2 regions of the Microbispora sp. CA-102843 genome follow, and region 1 is predicted to be linked to the other one. Evidence: riboswitches for the same ligand, from Rfam matches in the RefSeq annotation. Region 1 holds a riboswitch; the other holds the start of a gene.
The links. A riboswitch is a leader RNA that binds a small molecule or an ion and turns the genes downstream of it on or off. The one in region 1 is predicted to bind S-adenosylmethionine.

Region 1 (9,134 bases):
CGTAACGTCCGGGGCATGAGGAAGACGATCTCGGCTGCGGCGGCCGGCCTGGCCGTGCTGGCGGCGTCCCTGGCGGCTCCGGCGGCGGCGTTCGCGAACGACAGCGCGGCCACCAAGCCGCTGCACCTGCGCAAGGGCCTGACTCTCAGGATCCCGTCGTCCTGGAAGGTCGACGACAGTCGCAAGGACTGGCTGCGGGTCATCACCGGTTCGTGCCCGACCGAGGGCACCGACACGTACGGCTTCCGCGACTCGGGATGCCACAGCTTCTGGGTCATGGGGCCCAAGGCCATCAAGGTCGGCCACGAACTGTTCCGGCAGTACACGCCGGACGGCCAGTTCTACCCGGCTACCGACGTCGGGCCCTGCCCGATCAAGAAGAACCTCTACATGGGCCAGAGCAAGCTCGCCGAGAAGGGGCTGCGGCAGGTCGGGCCGGGGCACAAGGCGTACTACCGCGACTGGGCGGGGACCTGCGTGACCATGAGCTCGTACAAGGTGAAGGCGCACTACAACCAGCGCGAGTGGTTCCTGCCGACGTCGAAGATCCTCGTGATCGACCAGTGGGGGACCCCAGGCCTGAGCACGATCCTCAAGAACGCGACCTGGAACTGACGCAGCGTTCGGGCGATCCCTTGGATATCGGGCCGCAAGTCGTCCGCAAGTGACCGCGCCTAGTGTGCCGGACATGTTCAGAAAGACGATCTCGGCCGCGGCGGCCGGCCTGGCCGTGCTGGCGGCCACCCTGACGGCTCCGGCGGCGGCGTTCGCGAGCGAAAGCGGCGGCACCAAGCAGGTCCACCTGCGCAACGGCCTGACCCTCACGATCCCCGCGTCGTGGAAGGTGGCCAAGGACGACAAGGACTGGGTCCGCGTCATCACCGGCTCGTGCCCCACCTACGGCACCGAGGACTTCGGTTTCCGCGACTGGGGGTGCCACAGCTTCTGGGTGCTGGGCCCGAAGGCGCTCAAGATCGGGCTCCGCACGTTCCAGGCGTACAAGTCGAAGTACGGCTACGACCCCGCGACCGACGTCAGCATCTGTCCCAAGAGCTACAAGCTGTACAAGGGCGAGTGGAAGGTCGCGGACAAGGGGCTGCGGCAGGTCGGGCCCGGCCACCAGGCGGACTACCACAAGTGGGCGGCGACCTGCGTCGACAAGAAGTGGCGGGTGAAGCTGCACTACAACCAGCGCGAGTGGTATCTGCCCACGTCGAAGATCCTGGTCCTCGACCAGTGGGACCACCCGGAGCTGAACGCGATCCTCAAGAACGCGACCTGGAACTGACCGGCCCGGGTTCTCAGGAACGCGATCTGGAAGCGGCCATTCCGCCCGCGGCCATCGCGATCAGGGCGGGCGCGAGCAGGAACGCCGTGTGCGTACCGAAGCCGTCGCCCAGCGCGCCGAGTACGAACGGCCCGCTGCCCGAGCCCACGCCCGCCCAGATCGAGGCCGTGCCCGACGCCTGGTCCGGCCGGCCTCCCGACACCTCGATCATGCGCGTGAGGCCCATGGGGAACTGGACCGAGATGCCGAGCCCGCTGAGCGCGAGCCCGGCGTAGCAGACCGGCGCCGAGGTCCCGGCCCAGAACAGCGCCCAGCCCGCCAGGGTCACCCCGAGCGAGCCCAGCAGCACCGACCCCGGCGCGAAGCGCAGGGCCAGCCGGGCGCCGCCGAACCGGCCCACGGCCATGCCGGTCAGCATCGCGGTCAGCCCTGTCGCCGCCACACCGGGCGACAGCCCGGTCCGCTGGGAAAGCAGTTCGGCGGCCCACAGGTTGAAGGCGAACTCCAGGGCCACGCAGCACAGCAGGACCACCCCGGCGACGTGGAAGCGCCAGCCGTACGGGACCCTGGAAGAGGTCATGGGCGACGGCGGCGGGGCGGGCAACGGCGTCACCCAGACCCGGCCCATGAGCAGGGCCAGCAGGAGCGTGGAGGCCACCGGCACGAACAGCGCGGGCCGCCAGCCGACCGGCGACTCGGCCACCACGCTGAAGACGTAGGTGGTGGCGATTCCGGCGGTGACGCCGACCGCGTTGGCCTCGCTGATGACGGCCGCCCCTGCCGGGCCGTGGTGGTCGCTGAGCACCGCCATCATCACGTACAGGGCCGTCGAACCGCAGCCGCCGGCGAGCGTGAAACCGGTCAGTGTGAACGGGAGCGCGTGCCCGAACGCGACGAGGAGCACCCCGGCGTTCATCCCGGTCAAACCGGCCCAGGTGACGACGCGGCGCCCGAACCGCCTGGTGAGCGCGGGCAGGGCCAGCCCGCCGGCGATGCCGCCGACTGCCATCCCGGTGCCGTGCAGCCCGGCGACGGCCTGGGAAACGCCGAGCTCGGCGCGCAGGAGCGGCAGGGCGGCCGACAAGCCGTACAGGTAGGTGGCGAAGGTGGCGAGCTGGAGATAGATCAACCAGGTGGGGCTGTCCCTGGTGACCTTTATGTTGCGGTCCAAAACCAGGCAAGGGTAGCGCAACAGATCATCCGCGACGAGAGCCGATCGCCCGGCGGCGACCCGGTTCAGGGCAGTGCGGCGACCCGGTTCAGGGCAGTGCGGCGACCCGGTTCAGGGCAGTGCGGCGAGCTGGTCCTCGAACCAGCGCTGGGGCGGCAGGGCGGTGGCGGCCTCCCGCAGCCGCAGGCCGCGCGTGAGACGCTCCTGCTCCGGCAGCGTCAGCGCCTCGTGCAGCGCCGCCGCCGTGCCCGACACGTCGTAGGGGTTGACGAGCAGGGAGTCGGCCCCCAGCTCGGCCGCCGCCCCCGCCTCGCGGGACAGCACCAGCGCGCACCGGGGCGACAGGATCGGGCCCTCCTTGGCCACCAGGTTCATGCCGTCCCTGATCGGGTTGACGAGCAGGACGTCGGCCAGCCGGTAGGCGGCCAGCGAGCGCGGGTAGTCGTCGTTCACGTTGAGGATCAGCGGGTCCCAGTCCTCGGTCGCGTACTCGTCCTCGATCTCCTTGGCGCAGCGCTGCACGGCCGCCGTGTACTCGCGGTACTCCGGCAGGTCGTGCCTGGAGGGGTAGGCGAACGCGAGGTGGACGACCCTGCCGTGCCATTCGGGATGGGCGGCGAGGAACTCCTGGTAGGCCCGCAGGCCGCGCACGATGTTCTTGGACAGCTCGGTGCGGTCGATGCGCACGATCAGCTTGCGGTCGCCCACGAGGTCCCTGATCACGGTCATGTGCGACTCGACGTCCGGCTCGGCCGCCCGGGCCAGCAGCGCCTCGCCGTCCACGCCGAGCGGGTGTACGCCGATCCGGGTGGTCCGCCCGTCGTACGTCACCGTACGGGCGGCCTGGTCCACCCGGGCCCCGAGCAGCGTTTCGCAGCAGTCCATGAAGGCGCGGGCCCAGCGCGCGGTGAGGAATCCGGCGTGGTCGGCGCCGAGGATGCCGGTCAGCACCTCCGCCACGACGTCCTCGGGCAGCAGCGCGAAGTATTCGGGCGGCGCCCAGGGCGTGTGCGAGAAGTGGGCGATGCGCAGGTCGGGCCGCTCGACCCGGAGCATCGCCGGGGTCAGCGTCAGGTGGTAGTCCTGCACCATGACGCGCGCCCGGTGCGCCGCCTCCTCGGCGAGGGCCAGCGCGAAGGCGCCGTTGTACGTGCGATACGACTCCCACTCGCGGCGAAACCGCGTGCCGAACTCGGGGGCGAAGGGCATGTTGTAAAGCAGGTGGTTGACGAACCAGAGGGTCGAGTTGGCCACGGCGTTGTAGGCCCGGTGGAAGACCGCGGGCGGGATGTCCAGCATGCGGATCGGACCCGTCTCGAAGGCCCGGTCGAGCCGTCCGCCGGGCGCCTGGCGCACCGCGCCCCGGTCGCCGTCCGACAGCGCCGCGCAGACCCACAGGACGTCGGTGCCCTTGACCACCTCGGACAGGCCGGAGACCAGCCCGCCCCCGCCCCTGCGCATGGTCAGGCCGCCGTCGTCCGACAGCGTGAAGGACACCGGGCCCCGGTTGGACGCGATGAGAATAGTGCTGCTCATCTTGGGATTCCCTCGATCAGAGCGGGCGCGCATGCCGGAAGATTAATAAAAGCCGACCTCCGTCAATAGGATGTCAACCGATCGCGGGAGGGCTGAATACGGCATGGCACTGGATGACACGACCGAGGAACTGGCCCGATCTGCTGCCCAGGGGGACCACCGCGCGCTCGGTGAACTGCTGCGGCGCATCGAGCCCGACGTGCTGCGGCATTGTGAGCGGCTTCTACCGTATCGGCAGGACGCCGAGGAGGCCGCGCAGGACACGCTGCTCGCCGTGGCGCGCAACATCGCCAGGTTCGAGGGGCGGGCCAAGTTCAGCACCTGGCTGCACATCGTGACGGTGAACTGCGCCAGGACCACCTATCGCACGCTCAAGCGGCGCTCGTCCGAGCAGGCGGAGGAACTGCCCGAGCAGCGGCCCGATCCCCGGCGGGTCAGCGTCATCGCCGGGTCGCGGCTCGACCTGCTCGACGCGATGGAGGCGCTGGAGGCCGAGAGGCCCGACCTCGCCCAGGCGCTCGTGCTGCGCGACATCTGCCAGCTCGACTACGCGGAGGTGGCCGACCAGCTGAAGATCCCCCTCGGGACGGTCAAGTCCCGTATCCACCAGGCGCGCAAGTACGTGCAGAGCGCCCTCGGCGAGGCGTACAGCTGATACGAATCGTCTCGCGATGTGAGACGTCGGAACGGACACCGGGGACGCCGGGGTACAGTGCTAGGGACCTTCTCGCGAAGGTCCCACAACTGAACATGCTCATCCAGAGGGGTGGAGGGACCGGCCCTGCGAAGCCCCGGCAACCTTCCCGGAGTCGAACTCGTGCCCACGAGGCCCGGCCGGGACAGGTGCCAATTCCGGCTCGCGGCCAGGGTGGTCGCGAGCGAAGATGAGGGAAAGGCCTCGCTTCATGGCGCACACCAGCACTGCCGTCAACCCCGCCGCGAACACCGTCGAGTTCGGCCCCGCCACCGGTCTTTCGTGTCGCGAATGTGGCGCTCTTTACGACCTCGGCCCGATTTTCGCCTGTACGGAGTGTTTCGGCCCCCTTGAGGTGGCATACGACTTCGGCGAGGTTCGCCGGGAGGACATCGAGTCCGGCCCGACGAACATCTGGCGATACCGCGCCCTGCTCCCCGTTCCCGCCGGCGTGGCGGCCAAGCCCAACCTCCAGCCCGGCTGGACCAAGCTCGTGAAGGCCGACAGGCTGGCGGCCGAGCTGGGCCTGCGGTCGCTTCACGTCAAGGACGACTCCGGCAACCCGACCCACTCCTTCAAGGACCGGGTCGTCGCGATCGCGGTCGAGGCCGCGCGCAACTTCGGATTCCACACCCTGTCGTGCTCCTCCACCGGCAACCTCGCCGGTGCGGTGGGCGCGGCCGCCGCCCGGGCCGGGTTGGACTCCTGCGTGTTCATCCCCGCCGACCTGGAGCCGGCCAAGGTCACCATGGCCGCCGTGTACGGCGGACGCCTGGTCGCCATCGAGGGCACCTACGACGAGGTCAACCGGTTCTGCTCCGAGCTCATCGGCGACGAGCTGGGCGAGAAGTGGGGCTTCGTCAACGTCAACCTCCGGCCCTTCTACGCCGAGGGCTCCAAGACGCTGGCGTACGAGATCGCCGAGCAGCTCGGCTGGCGGCTGCCCGACCAGATCGTCATCCCGGTGGCATCCGGCTCGCAGCTCACCAAGATCGACAAGGGCTTCCGCGAGCTGATCAAGCTGGGCCTGGTCGAGGAGCGGCCCTACCGGATCTTCGGGGCGCAGGCCGAGGGCTGCTCGCCGGTCTCCCAGGCGTTCAAGGCCGGGCAGGACGTGGTGCAGCCGGTGCGGCCCGACACCATCGCCAAGTCCCTGGCGATCGGCAACCCGGCGGACGGGCCGTACGTGCTCGACATCGCCCGGCGGACGGGCGGCGCTGTGGAGGACGTGAACGACCAGGAGGTGGTCGAGGCGATCCGCCTGCTGGCCAGGACCGAGGGCGTCTTCGCCGAGACCGCGGGCGGCGTCACGGTCGGCGTGCTGCGCAAACTGGTGCGCGAGGGCCGCCTCGACCCCGACGCCGAGACCGTGGTGCTGAACACCGGCGACGGGCTCAAGACGCTCGACGCGGTGGCCGAGCACGCCCGCCCCACCGCCGTCATCCGTCCCTCTCTCGACGCGTTCCGTGCGGCATTCGCCAACTGAAAGCGTTTCAAAAGGCCCATCGGCAGTAACGAAAGCGAGCGAACAATGAGCGTTTCCGTGCGGATTCCGACGATTCTCCGGACGTACACCAACGGAGCCGCGGAGGTGAGCGGCGAGGGGGGAACACTCCGCGAGGTCCTGCAGAAGCTGGACGCGGACTACCCCGGCATCGGCGGGCGCATCCTGGACGAGACGGGTAAGATTCGGCGTTTTGTCAACGTCTACGTCGGGGAAGAGGACGTCCGATTCGCCGACGGTCTGGACACCGCCACGCCGGACGGGGTGCAGATTTCGGTCATCCCCGCCGTCGCAGGAGGCTGAGCCGCCGCGCCGGGGCCGAGCACCTGACATGCGCTTCTATCGGGGAAGAAGTCGTGCGGTGCCATGGCAAATGGTGCAGCTCTCAACTATTAAACAGCAAAGTGAATATTCTTCGATCCCGCTTTGAGCGAACGCCAAGTAGTAGTTTGCGGATTGACTCTGTTGTCCTACGCCTTGACACAGGTATGGTCGAGGACGATCGACAAAACCGGGGGCTTCTTGGGTGTGGTCCCCAGCCCAGCAAGAGGAGTCGGAAGTGGCGCAGGGCACCGTCAAATGGTTTAACGCGGACAAGGGCTACGGCTTCATCGCGGTAGACGGTGGTAAGGACGTGTTCGTCCATTACTCGGCAATCATGATGGACGGCTACAAGGCCCTCGAGCAGGGTCAGCGGGTTGAGTTCGACATCACGCAGGGTCAGAAGGGCCCGCAGGCGGAAGCCGTACGGGCCGTCTGATCCCGTCATCGACCTTGGAAGGCCCGGCGCACGGATCCCGAGTGCCGGGCCTTCCGCTTGCTGTATTTCCCGCTTCGCCATCGGGGCGCTCACGTCCGCCGGGTCGTGCCGGAGGCGCGCCCCGCAGGCTCGTCCGGTGTCTCCCGCTTCGTCATCGGATCGCTGGTCTGGACATAACGTCCAAGCTGGTCAGCACGGCTTCCGCTTGCACTCTCAGGGGTAGAGTGCTAAATACTTGTTTGGCACTCTGAGGTCGAGAGTGACAACAATCGGGATCGGGGCGATGGGGCCCGCGCAGGGATAGCGGGTCCAAGCCGTCGCGGGCGTCGGCTCGGTCCGTTGAAGACACCCTGCTACTGGGAGGTCTAGCCTAATGGCAGCCAAGATGATCGCGTTTGACGAGGACGCCCGGCGCGGTCTCGAGCGCGGGATGAACCAGCTCGCCGACGCCGTGAAGGTGACCCTCGGCCCCAAGGGCCGCAACGTCGTGCTGGAGAAGAAGTGGGGCGCCCCCACGATCACCAACGACGGTGTCTCCATCGCCAAGGAGATCGAGCTCGAGGACCCGTGGGAGAAGATCGGCGCCGAGCTCGTCAAGGAAGTCGCGAAGAAGACCGACGACGTCGCCGGTGACGGCACCACGACGGCCACCGTGCTCGCCCAGGCGCTGGTCCGCGAGGGTCTGCGCAACGTTGCCGCCGGCGCCAACCCGATGGCGCTGAAGAAGGGCATCGAGGCCGCCGTCGAGCGCGTCAGCGAGGAGCTGTCGAAGCTCGCCAAGGACGTGGAGACCAAGGAGCAGATCGCCTCCACCGCCTCCATCTCCGCCGCCGACACCGAGATCGGCGCCCTCATCGCCGAGGCGATGGACAAGGTGGGCAAGGAAGGCGTCATCACCGTCGAGGAGAGCAACACCTTCGGCCTGGAGCTGGAGCTCACCGAGGGCATGCGCTTCGACAAGGGCTACGTGTCCGGCTACTTCGTGACCGACCCCGAGCGCATGGAGGCGGTCTTCGAGGACCCGTACATCCTGATCGTCAACTCCAAGGTCTCGGCGAACAAGGACCTGCTGCCGCTGCTCGACAAGGTCGTGCAGTCCGGCAAGCCGCTGGTCATCATCGCCGAGGACGTCGAGGGCGAGGCCCTGGCCACCCTGGTGGTCAACAAGATCCGCGGTCTGTTCAAGTCCGTGGCCGTCAAGGCTCCGGGCTTCGGCGACCGCCGCAAGGCCATGCTGGGCGACATCGCCATCCTCGCCGGTGGCCAGGTCATCTCCGAGGAGGTCGGCCTCAAGCTCGAGAACGCCACCCTCGACCTGCTCGGCCGCGCCCGCAAGGTCGTCATCACCAAGGACGAGACCACGATCGTCGACGGCGCCGGTGACGCCGAGCAGATCGCCGGCCGGGTCAACGAGATCCGCGCCGAGATCGAGCGCACCGACTCCGACTACGACCGCGAGAAGCTCCAGGAGCGCCTCGCCAAGCTGGCCGGCGGCGTCGCCGTCATCAAGGCCGGCGCGGCCACCGAGGTCGAGCTCAAGGAGCGCAAGCACCGCATCGAGGACGCCGTCCGCAACGCGAAGGCCGCGGTCGAGGAGGGCATCGTCCCCGGCGGTGGCGTGGCCCTGCTGCAGGCCGGCGCCAACGCGTTCGACAAGCTCGAGGTCAACGGCGACGAGGCCACCGGTGCCGCGATCGTCCGCAAGGCCCTCGAGGAGCCGCTGAAGCAGATCGCCGTCAACGCCGGCCTCGAGGGCGGCGTCGTGGTGGAGAAGGTCCGCAACCTCCCGGCTGGTGAGGGCCTCAACGCCGCGACCGGCGAGTACGTCAACATGTTCGAGTCCGGCATCATCGACCCGGCCAAGGTCACCCGCTCGGCGCTGCAGAACGCGGCGTCCATCGCGGCGCTGTTCCTGACCACCGAGGCCGTCATCGCCGAGAAGCCCGAGAAGGAGAAGGCCCCCGCCATGCCCGGCGGCGGCGACATGGACTTCTGATCCATCTGCCTGCTTCGTCTCAACGGAAGGGCGGTTCCCCCTCGGGGGAACCGCCTTTTCCCGTACTGCGCGTCAGGTGAGGCGCCTGACCCAGCGGGCGCAGTCGGTCTGCATCGCGTATCCCGCCGCCGTCCAGGCGTGGTGCGCCGGGGCGTTGTCGTGCAGGACCATCGCGTCCGCACGGA
Region 2 (9,134 bases), 470 kb from region 1:
CCATGCCGCCGCTGGCCAGCACCACGGCCCCGGCCCGTACGGCGCCGACGCCGTCGCGGGCGCCCTCCCCCATCACGTGGAGCGTGACCCCGCAGGCGCGGCCCTCGGCGTCGAGGAGGAGGTCGAGGGCGAGGGCGTGCTCGATGACCTCGATGCGGGGCTCGGCCAGCACCGCCTCGGCCAGGGCCCGCTGCACCTCGGCGCCGGTGGCGTCGCCGCCCGCGTGCACGATGCGGTTGCGGCGGTGGCCGCCCTCACGGGTGAGCTGCAGCTCGCCGTCGGTGCCGCGGTCGAACTCTGCGCCGTGGCTCATCAGCCGCTTCAGCGCGTCGGGGCCCTCGGTGACCAGGACGCGTACGGCCTCCTCGTCGCACAGGCCGACCCCGGCGACGAGCGTGTCCCTCAGGTGCTCGTCGGGGGTGTCCTCAGGGTCGAGAACGGCGGCGATGCCGCCCTGGGCCCAGCGGGTGGACCCGGCCGACAGCACGTCCTTGGTGACCACGAGCACGCGCGCCCGGGGGTCGAGTTCGACGTGGCGCAGCGCCACGGTGAGGCCGGCGATGCCGGACCCGATCACGACTGTGTCGGCCTCGACGGTCCAGCCGGGTGCGGGGGCGGTGAGTCTGCGTGCGAGCGCCACCATGAGGGGATCCCCTTTCGTCACAATGACGATAACGCCCCCCGGGTGATGGTGACGCCCCGGCCCCTCCTATAAACGGTCCCCCTGGCCACGGCCGTCCGGGCCACCCGCGCCCGCCGCATGGCCGGTGCAGAGCTGGGTGGCCAGAGTGGCGTAGGCCCATTCCTCCCATCGGTCCGTCGACCAGCCGCGGTCCTGGACGAAGAGCAGGTACAGCTGCGGGCTGAGCAGGCAGAACAGCAGGTCCGCGGCCATCTCGACGGAGACGTCGGGCCGGGCGCCGGGTTTGCCGGCCAGCGCCTGGGCCGCGGCGTGCTGCACGATGTAGCGCGGATCGGGGCCGTCGGGCCATTGCGCGGCGATCTGCGGGTCGGTGGCCGCGGCCGACTCGATGAGCGGCATGATCGGGGCGACCCGGCCGAGGATCTCGGCGGCGCCCTGAACGTGCGCGCGCAGCTGGTCGGCCGCGGTGGGCGCGGCGCACGCGGCGCGGAACCATTCACGGTCCATGGTGGCCACCGGTTCGGCGTCCCCGGCGATGGACGTGTCGACGACGTCCTTGAACAGCGTGCGCTTGTTGCCGAAGACGAAGTAGACCGTCTGAACGGCCACGCCCGCCCGGTCGGCGACCTCCTGCAGGCTCGTCGCCCCATAGCCCTGCGCGACGAACAGCTCCCGCGCCGCCTGGATGACCTTCTCCCGGGTGCGGCGTGAGCGCCCGGCCCGTTTGTCCGGCCTCTTGACGGTGTCCATGGCACGAGTATATCTCTAGAGTTCGTCACTAGAGTTTAACTCTAAGAACTTGGAGCGGATCATGGACAAGGCGAACACTGCTCAGGGCCCGGACGCGGACGAGGAGGCCGTACGCCGAGAACTGGAGAGGTACTACCTCGCCGGCAAGCCGCCGTGGGACACCGGCGTGACGCCGCCCGAGTTGGTCGCCCTGATCGAGGGGCACGATGCGCTGCCGCCCGGCCGCGCTCTGGAGCTCGGCTGCGGCACCGGAACCAACGCCGTCTATCTGGCCCGGCACGGCTGGGAGGTCGCGGCCGTCGACATGATCGACCGCGCGATCGAGCAGGCCCGCGAGAAGGTCGACGCGGCGGGAGTGGCCGTACGGCTGCTGCACGGGGACGCCACCCGGCTCGACGAGCTGGACGCGCCCGGCCCCTACGACCTGTTCTTCGACCTGAGCTGCTACTGCGGCATCCCGCCGCACCGCCGCGACGCCTACGCCGCCGGGCTCACCCGCCGCGCCGCTCCCGGCGCACGGCTGCTGATGTTCGGCTACGGCCCCGGAACGCTCGACGACACGTTCTCCGGCGTCACCGCCGACGAGCTGCGTGCCAGGTTCGCCGGCTGGGAGCTTGTCGACGTCACACCCGGGACGAACCCGTTCCCCACCTTCTGGTTCACACTGCGGGCCGGGGCAGCCTGAGCCGCTGCGCCCCCTACAGCGTCAGGACCATGTTGTCGATCAGGCGGGTGGTGCCCACCTTGGCGGCCACGGCCAGGATCGCCTCGCCCCGGTGGTCGTCGCCGACCGGCGCGAACGTCGCGGGGTCGGCCAGGATCAGGTAGTCGAGCAGCAGCGGCGGGTCGAAGCGTGCCGCCTCCTCCAGCACGGCCCGCGCGGCGTCGAGGATTCCGGCCGGCCCTGCTGCCTGGCCTCGCGCCGCGCCGGCCCGCAGCGCCCGCGACAGCGCGAGCGCGGTGCGGCGGTCGGCCTCGGACAGATACCTGTTGCGGCTCGACAGCGCGAGGCCGTCGGGCTCCCGCACGGTCGGGGCTCCGACGACCGACACCGGGACGTCGAGGTCGGCCACCATCCGCCGGATCAGCGCGAGCTGCTGGGCGTCCTTCTGCCCGAAGACCGCGACGTCCGGCCGCACCAGGTTGAACAGCTTGAGCACCACGGTCAGCACGCCGTCGAAGTGGCCGGGCCGGAAGGCGCCCTCGACCACCCCGCCCATGCCGCCGGCCGAAACCTCCACCTGGCGGTCCGGCAGGTACATGTCCTCGGCCGAGGGCGCGAAGACCACGCCCACGCCCTCCTCCTCGCACACCCGGAGGTCGGCGTCGAACGTACGGGGATAGCGGGAGAAGTCCTCGCTGGGGCCGAACTGCAGGGGATTGACGAACACGCTCACCACCACGTGGTCGGCGTGCTCGCGCGCCAGCCGCATCAGCGACCGGTGACCCTCGTGGAGCGCGCCCATCGTGGGGACCAGGGCGATCCTCCCGGGGCCGAGCGCGTCCCTCGCCTTGTCGAGGACGGCGCGGTCGGCGGCGACGGTCAGGTCCATATGTTCCCTCCCAGGGCGTCCAGCAGGCGTTCGGCCGCCTCCGGCTTGAGCAGGCCCGCCGCGAGCGCCCGGTCGGCGGTGAGCCTCGCGAGGGCGACGTACGCGTCCGCGGCCTCGGGGGCGGCCAGGATGAGCGCGTCCACGTGCTTGCGCACGGTGCCCGCGTCGCCGCGCACCACGGGCCCGGTGAGCCCGCTGATGCCCAGGCGCAGCACGTTGTCGAGTGCCGCGCTCAGCAGCGGGCCGAGCATCCGGCCCGGATGCTCCACGCCGATCTTCGCGAGCAGCTCCTGAGACTCGGCGACGAGCGTCACCATGTGGTTCGCGGCGCCGGCCAGGGCGGCGTGGTAGAGCGGGCGATCGTGATCGGCGATCCACACCGGCTCGCCGCCCATCTCGATCACCAGCGCCTCGGCCACCGGCCGCAGCAGGTCGGGCGCCGTGACGCCGAACGAGCAGCCGTTGAGCCGGGTCAGGTCGTCGCTCCTGCCGGTGAACGTCATCACGGGGTGCAGCGCGAGCGGCAGCGCCCCCGCCTCGGCCGCGGGATCGAGCACGCCCAGGCCGTACGCGCCGCTGGCGTGCACGAGCAGCTTGCCGCGCAGGTCGGCGCCGGTGGCGGCGAGGCCGGAGACGAGGCCGGGCAGCACGTCGTCCGGCACGGTCAGCAGCACGAGCTCGGACCGGGCGATCACCTCGTCCGGCCTGCTGAGCTTCATGCCGAGGCGGTCGGCGGCCCGCCGCGCCGACGCGTCGGACACGCCGCTGGCCGCCACCACCCGATGACCCGCGAGCATGAGCGCGGCTCCGAGCACGGAACCAACCCGTCCCGCGCCGAGCACTCCCACGGCGAGCCGCGCCGGGCGGTCACTAGTGTCCATGACGCCTCCCCTCGCTTCAGCGTAGCGGCGGCGCTTCCGCCGGCCCGGGCGTGGCCCAACGGTCGGATTTTGTCCCGTTTCTCACGGCCCTATGTTGAGCCATAAGTACGAAAGTGACTACTTTTCGTCACGCCATCGGCGTGTCGGTAACGTGGGGCGCTGTGGAGGTCACCTGGCGGGAGGCCATGCGACGGGCGCTCTACGGCGCGGAGGGCTTCTATCTGCGGGAGCGCCCCGACCGGCATTTCCGCACGTCGGTGCATGCCTCGCCGGTCTTCGCCGAGGCGGTGCTGTGCCTGCTCCGGCAGGTCCACACCACCCTCGGGCGGCCCGATCCGGTCGATCTCGTGGACATGGGCAGCGGCAACGGCCTGCTGGCCGCCCGGGTGCTGGCCGCCGCGCCGCCGGACCTCGCGGCGCGGCTGCGCGTCACCGCCGTCGACCTGTCCCCCCGGCCCGGCGATCTCGACCCCCGCGTCGCCTGGGAGCCGGAGGCGCCGTGCGGGATCACCGGCCTGGTGATCGCCAACGAGTGGCTGGACAACGTGCCGCTCGACGTCGCCGAGATGACGCCGGACGGCCCGCGCCTGGTGCTCGTGGACACCTCGACCGGCGACGAACGGCTCGGGCCCGCTCCCGGCCCCGAGGATCTGGCCTGGCTGGAACGCTGGTGGCCGCTGCGCTCACCGGGGGAACGCGCCGAGATCGGCCGCCCCCGCGACGAGGCGTGGGCCTCGCTGATCACGCGGCTGGCGCGCGGCACGGCGGTCGCCGTGGACTACGCCCATCAGGCCGGGCGGCGGCCCCCGCTCGGCACGGTCACCGGATATCGCGACGGCTCGGTGGTGCCGGCCACACCGGACGGGTCGTGCGACATCACCGCCCACGTCGCGCTGGACGCCTGCGCGGCGGCCGGCGAGCGGGTGGGGGCGGAGGCGACCACGCTCACCACGCAGCGGGAGGCGCTGCGGGACCTGGGGGTCACCGGCGCCCGGCCGCCGCTCGCGCTCGCGTCCGCCGATCCCGCCGGGTACGTACGCGCGCTCGGCCGGGCCTCCCAGGAGGCGGAGCTGATCGACCCGGCCGGTCTCGGCGGCTTCGGCTGGCTCAGCCAGGTCGTCAGACGGTGACCTTGAGCGATTCCAGGCCGCGCATGATGTAGCTGGGCTTCCAGGCAGGCTCCTCGGCGAGCTCCAGCTTGGGCGCCAGCCGCAGCAGGACGCCGAACGACTCCGCCATCTCGACCCGCGCGAGCGGCGCGCCGAGGCAGAAATGGATGCCGGCGCCGAACGAGATGTGCGGGTTGTCCGCCCGGCCGAGGTCGAGACGGTCCGGGTCGGCGAAGACCTCGGGGTCCCGGTTCGCCGAGCCGAACAGCAGCGCGATCTCCACGCCCTGGGGGATCGTCACCCCGCCGACCTCGATGTCCTCCAGCACCCACCGCTCGAACATCTGCGCCGGGGTGTCGTAGCGCAGCAGTTCCTCGACCGCCGTCGGCATCAGGCCGGGGTCGGCGCGCAGCCGCTCCAGCTCACCCGGGTTGCGGAACAGCGCCCACCACCCGCTGCCGGTGGCGTTGACCGTGGCCTCGTGCCCGGCGTTGAGCAGCAGCACACAGGTGCCGATCAGCTCGTCCTCGGTCAGCCGGTCCCCGTCGTCCACCACCTGGGCCAGCGCCGAGATCATGTCGTCGCCCGGCCGCTCCCTGCGCGCCCTGGCCAGCCCGCGCAGGTATTCGGCGAACTCCGTCGCCGCGCGTACGGCCGTGTGCTGGGCCTCCAGCGAGGGGTTCAGCTCGTACATCCCGCAGATGTCGGCCGACCAGGGGCGCAGGAGGTCTCGGTCGGCCTCGGGCACGCCCAGCATCTCGGCGATCACGGTGACCGGCAGCGGCTCGGCCACCTCGGCCAGCAGATCGCCGCCGCCGCGCTCGACCAGCCCCTCGGTCAGCTCGGTCGCGATCTTCCGTACGCGGGGACGCAGCGACTCGACCATGCGTGGCGTGAACGCCTTGGACACCAGGCGGCGCAGCCGCGTGTGGATCGGCGGCTCGACGTCGAGCATCCCGGCCCGCACCACCCGCCAGAACGGTTCCTGGAACTCCGGCTCGGGCTCGCGGCCGAACGCCTCGTGCGTCGCCACGTGCAGATAGGACCGGCCGAGGCGCCGGTCGCGCAGCAGCGCGTTCACATCCGCGTGGCGGGCGATCAGCCACTGCCCCGTCGGCTCGAAGAAGCTGACCGGCTCGTTGTCGCGCAGGTCACGGTAGGCGTCGTAGGGGTACGCGATGAACTCGGCATTCCAGGGATCAAACTTCACAATGGACAACAATACGGATGAAAGACCTCGCCTGGGAGTACGGGCGTGCGGGTCCTTCATGGCATAGGTTGGTGCGATGCCGAAGCGCCGCGAACAGCACCGCAGAGAACCCCGCGAGCTCGGCGAATTGCCCTACGCCGATCACCTCGAACCGTTCGACGGGCGGCTCGCTCAGGGCGGCGACTACGACACGGTCCTGTTCGACGGGCAGGAGTTCGAGGACGCCGAGGCCTCCAACGCCCGGTTCATCGAATCGGCCTTCACCTCGGTGACGTTCGTCGGCGGCCGCTATCGGCGCGCCCGTTTCTCGGACGTGTGGCTCAACGGCGTGCGCTGGGTGGGCGGCGACCTCACCGAGTCCGCCTGGGCGGACGCGGAGATCATCATGAGCGCCCCGGCCGGCACGGCGCTGCCCGGCGCCGAGATGAGCCATGTGACCTTCCACCGGTGCAAGCTCGACTCGGTCAACCTCCGCGCGGCCGACCTGCGGGAGGTCTCGTTCGTCGAGTGCACGCTGCGCGACGTGGATTTCGCGGGCGCCACGCTGACCGGCGTCACCTTCCCCGGCTCCACGCTGGAACGGGTGCGGTTCGACAAGGCGCGCATGTTCCGGGTCGACCTGCGGGGCGCCGTGTCCCTGGGCATCTCCGACGGCTACGACGCGCTGCGCGGCGCGACCATCAGCGGCGTCCAGCTGATGGAACTCGCGCCGATGTTCGCCCACATCCTGGGCGTCACGGTCGACAACGACTGAATCCGCGTGGGTCGCCCGCACTTGCGGCCGGGGGGCGGGGTCGGGTTATAGTGCCGTCCAGGTCATGAGTGCCAGCGTCAAGCCCCGGCTTGCTGGCCGGCAACCCTCGCGCTCGCGGCGGGGTGCCCCGGGTGAGGACCGGGTCCGGCACGAAGTGTGCCGGGCAAGCGCGGGCTCCGCCTCCCTACGCCATGGCCGGGGTCCCCGATCCCGAGGAGGCTTGGCGTTGTCCGCACTCACTTTCGTCCAGCAGGCCGTCCGCCGCTCCACCGAGGACATCGCGCCGCGGCTTCCCGCCGTCGTCGGCGCCGACCTGGAGGTGCCCGTCAAGGGCGGCCGGCTCGTGCCGTACGCGAACCTCGACTACGCGGCGAGCGCGCCCTGTCTCGAGCCGGTGAACGCCGCCGTCGCGGCGGCGCTGCCGGCCTACTCCAGCGTCCACCGGGGCGCGGGCTACGCCTCGCAGCTCACGACGGCCAGGTATGAGCAGGCCAGGCACACCGTGCGGGCCTTCGTCGGCGCCCGCCCCGGCGACGCGCTGGTCTTCGTGCGCAACACGACCGACGCCATGAACCTGCTGGCCCGCAGCCTCCCCGAGGGCACCACCGTGGTGGTGTTCGAGACCGAGCACCACGCCTCGCTGCTGCCCTGGCCGAACACCGTACGGCTCGCGCCGCCCGCCTTCCCCGGCGAGGCGCTCCGGGCGGCCGACGAGGCGCTGGCCGCGATCGAGGGCCCGGCCCTGCTCGTCGTGACCGCCGCCTCCAACGTCACGGGCGAGCTGTGGCCGATCGCCGGGCTGGCCCACATCGCCCACCGGCACGGCGCGCGGATCGCCGTGGACGCGGCCCAGTTCGTCCCCCACCGCGGGCTCAACCTCGCCGCGCTCGACCTCGACTACGTGGCCTTCTCCGGGCACAAGCTCTACGCCCCGTTCGGCGCCGGGGTGCTCGTGGGCCGCCCCGACTGGCTCGCCGACGCCGATCCGTACCTGCGCGGCGGCGGAGCCGTACAGGCGGTGGGCGAGACCACCGAGTGGAGCGACGACCCCGAGACGCGGCACGAGGCGGGCACCCCCAACGTGCTCGGCGCGATCGCGCTCGCCGCCGCCTGCGACGCGCTGACCGCGACCGGCTGGACCGCGCTGGTGCGGGAGGAGGAGCGCCTGCTCGCCCGCCTGCGCGCCGGGCTCGCCACGATCCCCGGCGTACGCGAGCTGTCGCTGTGGGGTCAGGACCAGCCGCGCGTCGGCATCGTGTCGTTCACGGTCGAGGGCCGTCCGGCCCGCGAGGTCGCCGAGGCGCTGTCGGCCGAGTGGGGCATCGGCGTCAGGGACGGCAAGTTCTGCGCCCACCCGTTCGTCCGCCACCTCCTCGGCGGTGGGGAGGACGGCGGCTGCGCGGACGGCACGTTCAGCGCCGTGCGCGCCTCGATCGGCATCGGCACGACCACCGAACACGTCGACCGCCTCGTCGAGGCGCTCCGCGAAATCGCCACAACCTGAAGACGGAGACTCAGGTTGGGGGTCTCGTCCGAGAGGTCCCGCTCAAGCGGCATCCGTCGGCTTCTCGCTCACAGGCAGGCGCAGCGTCCGATCGCCGAAGTCGACGACCAGGTCCAAGCGGGCCCCGAGTGCCTCTACAGGCGGAGCCTTCGCCGTCTTCGCTCCTAGGTAATGAGCGTGAAAGCATGGAAGGCATGACGAGCGAGCAGGAGGGCGTGCGCCGGGAACGCATCGTGGGGATCGGCGCGGGAGCCGACGCCGTGCAGGCGAGGGAGCTGGCCACCGAGGACATGATCCTCAACATCGGCCCGCAGCATCCGTCCACCCACGGCGTGCTGCGGCTGCGGCTCGTCCTCGACGGCGAGCGCATCACGGCCGCCGAGCCGATCGTCGGCTACATGCACCGCGGCGCGGAGAAGCTGTTCGAGGTGCGCGACTACCGGCAGATCATCGTGCTCGCCAACCGGCACGACTGGCTGTCGGCGTTCGCCAACGAGCTGGGCGTCGTGCTCGCGGTCGAGCGCATGCTGGGCATGCAGCCCCCGCCCAGGGCGGTGTGGGCCAGGACGCTGCTGGCCGAGCTCAACCGCGTGCTCAGCCACCTGATGTTCCTCGGCAGCTATCCCCTGGAGCTCGGCGCGATCACTCCGGTCTTCTACGCCTTCCGGGAGCGCGAGACCCTGCAGCACGTCATGGAGGAGATCTCCGGCGGCCGCATGCACTACATGTT

Region 2: another riboswitch for S-adenosylmethionine. It lies ahead of ACQEVJ_RS01205 (aminotransferase class V-fold PLP-dependent enzyme); the one in region 1 lies ahead of thrC (threonine synthase).

The regions. Positions count from the first base shown of each region.
Region 1 covers NZ_JBNJNF010000001.1:702,225-711,358, forward strand. Annotated here, with positions in the region: gene otsB (trehalose-phosphatase) at 1-5, shown strand, start outside; gene ACQEVJ_RS03390 (hypothetical protein) at 16-615, shown strand; gene ACQEVJ_RS03395 (hypothetical protein) at 689-1,288, shown strand; gene ACQEVJ_RS03400 (MFS transporter) at 1,302-2,459, opposite strand; gene ACQEVJ_RS03405 (alpha,alpha-trehalose-phosphate synthase (UDP-forming)) at 2,571-3,995, opposite strand; gene ACQEVJ_RS03410 (RNA polymerase sigma factor) at 4,099-4,650, shown strand; SAM riboswitch class I at 4,747-4,886, shown strand; gene thrC (threonine synthase) at 4,901-6,175, shown strand; gene ACQEVJ_RS03420 (MoaD/ThiS family protein) at 6,221-6,496, shown strand; gene ACQEVJ_RS03425 (cold-shock protein) at 6,753-6,953, shown strand; gene groL (chaperonin GroEL) at 7,327-8,949, shown strand; gene ACQEVJ_RS03435 (GNAT family N-acetyltransferase) at 9,022-9,134, opposite strand, start outside.
Region 2 covers NZ_JBNJNF010000001.1:232,734-241,867, reverse strand. Annotated here, with positions in the region: gene ACQEVJ_RS01245 (L-aspartate oxidase) at 1-643, opposite strand, end outside; gene ACQEVJ_RS01240 (TetR/AcrR family transcriptional regulator) at 710-1,393, opposite strand; gene ACQEVJ_RS01235 (class I SAM-dependent methyltransferase) at 1,455-2,078, shown strand; gene panC (pantoate--beta-alanine ligase) at 2,092-2,946, opposite strand; gene ACQEVJ_RS01225 (Rossmann-like and DUF2520 domain-containing protein) at 2,937-3,827, opposite strand; gene ACQEVJ_RS01220 (SAM-dependent methyltransferase) at 3,941-4,957, shown strand; gene ACQEVJ_RS01215 (cytochrome P450) at 4,947-6,146, opposite strand; gene ACQEVJ_RS01210 (pentapeptide repeat-containing protein) at 6,223-6,900, shown strand; SAM riboswitch class IV at 6,961-7,076, shown strand; gene ACQEVJ_RS01205 (aminotransferase class V-fold PLP-dependent enzyme) at 7,178-8,404, shown strand; gene ACQEVJ_RS01200 (NADH-quinone oxidoreductase subunit D) at 8,599-9,134, shown strand, end outside.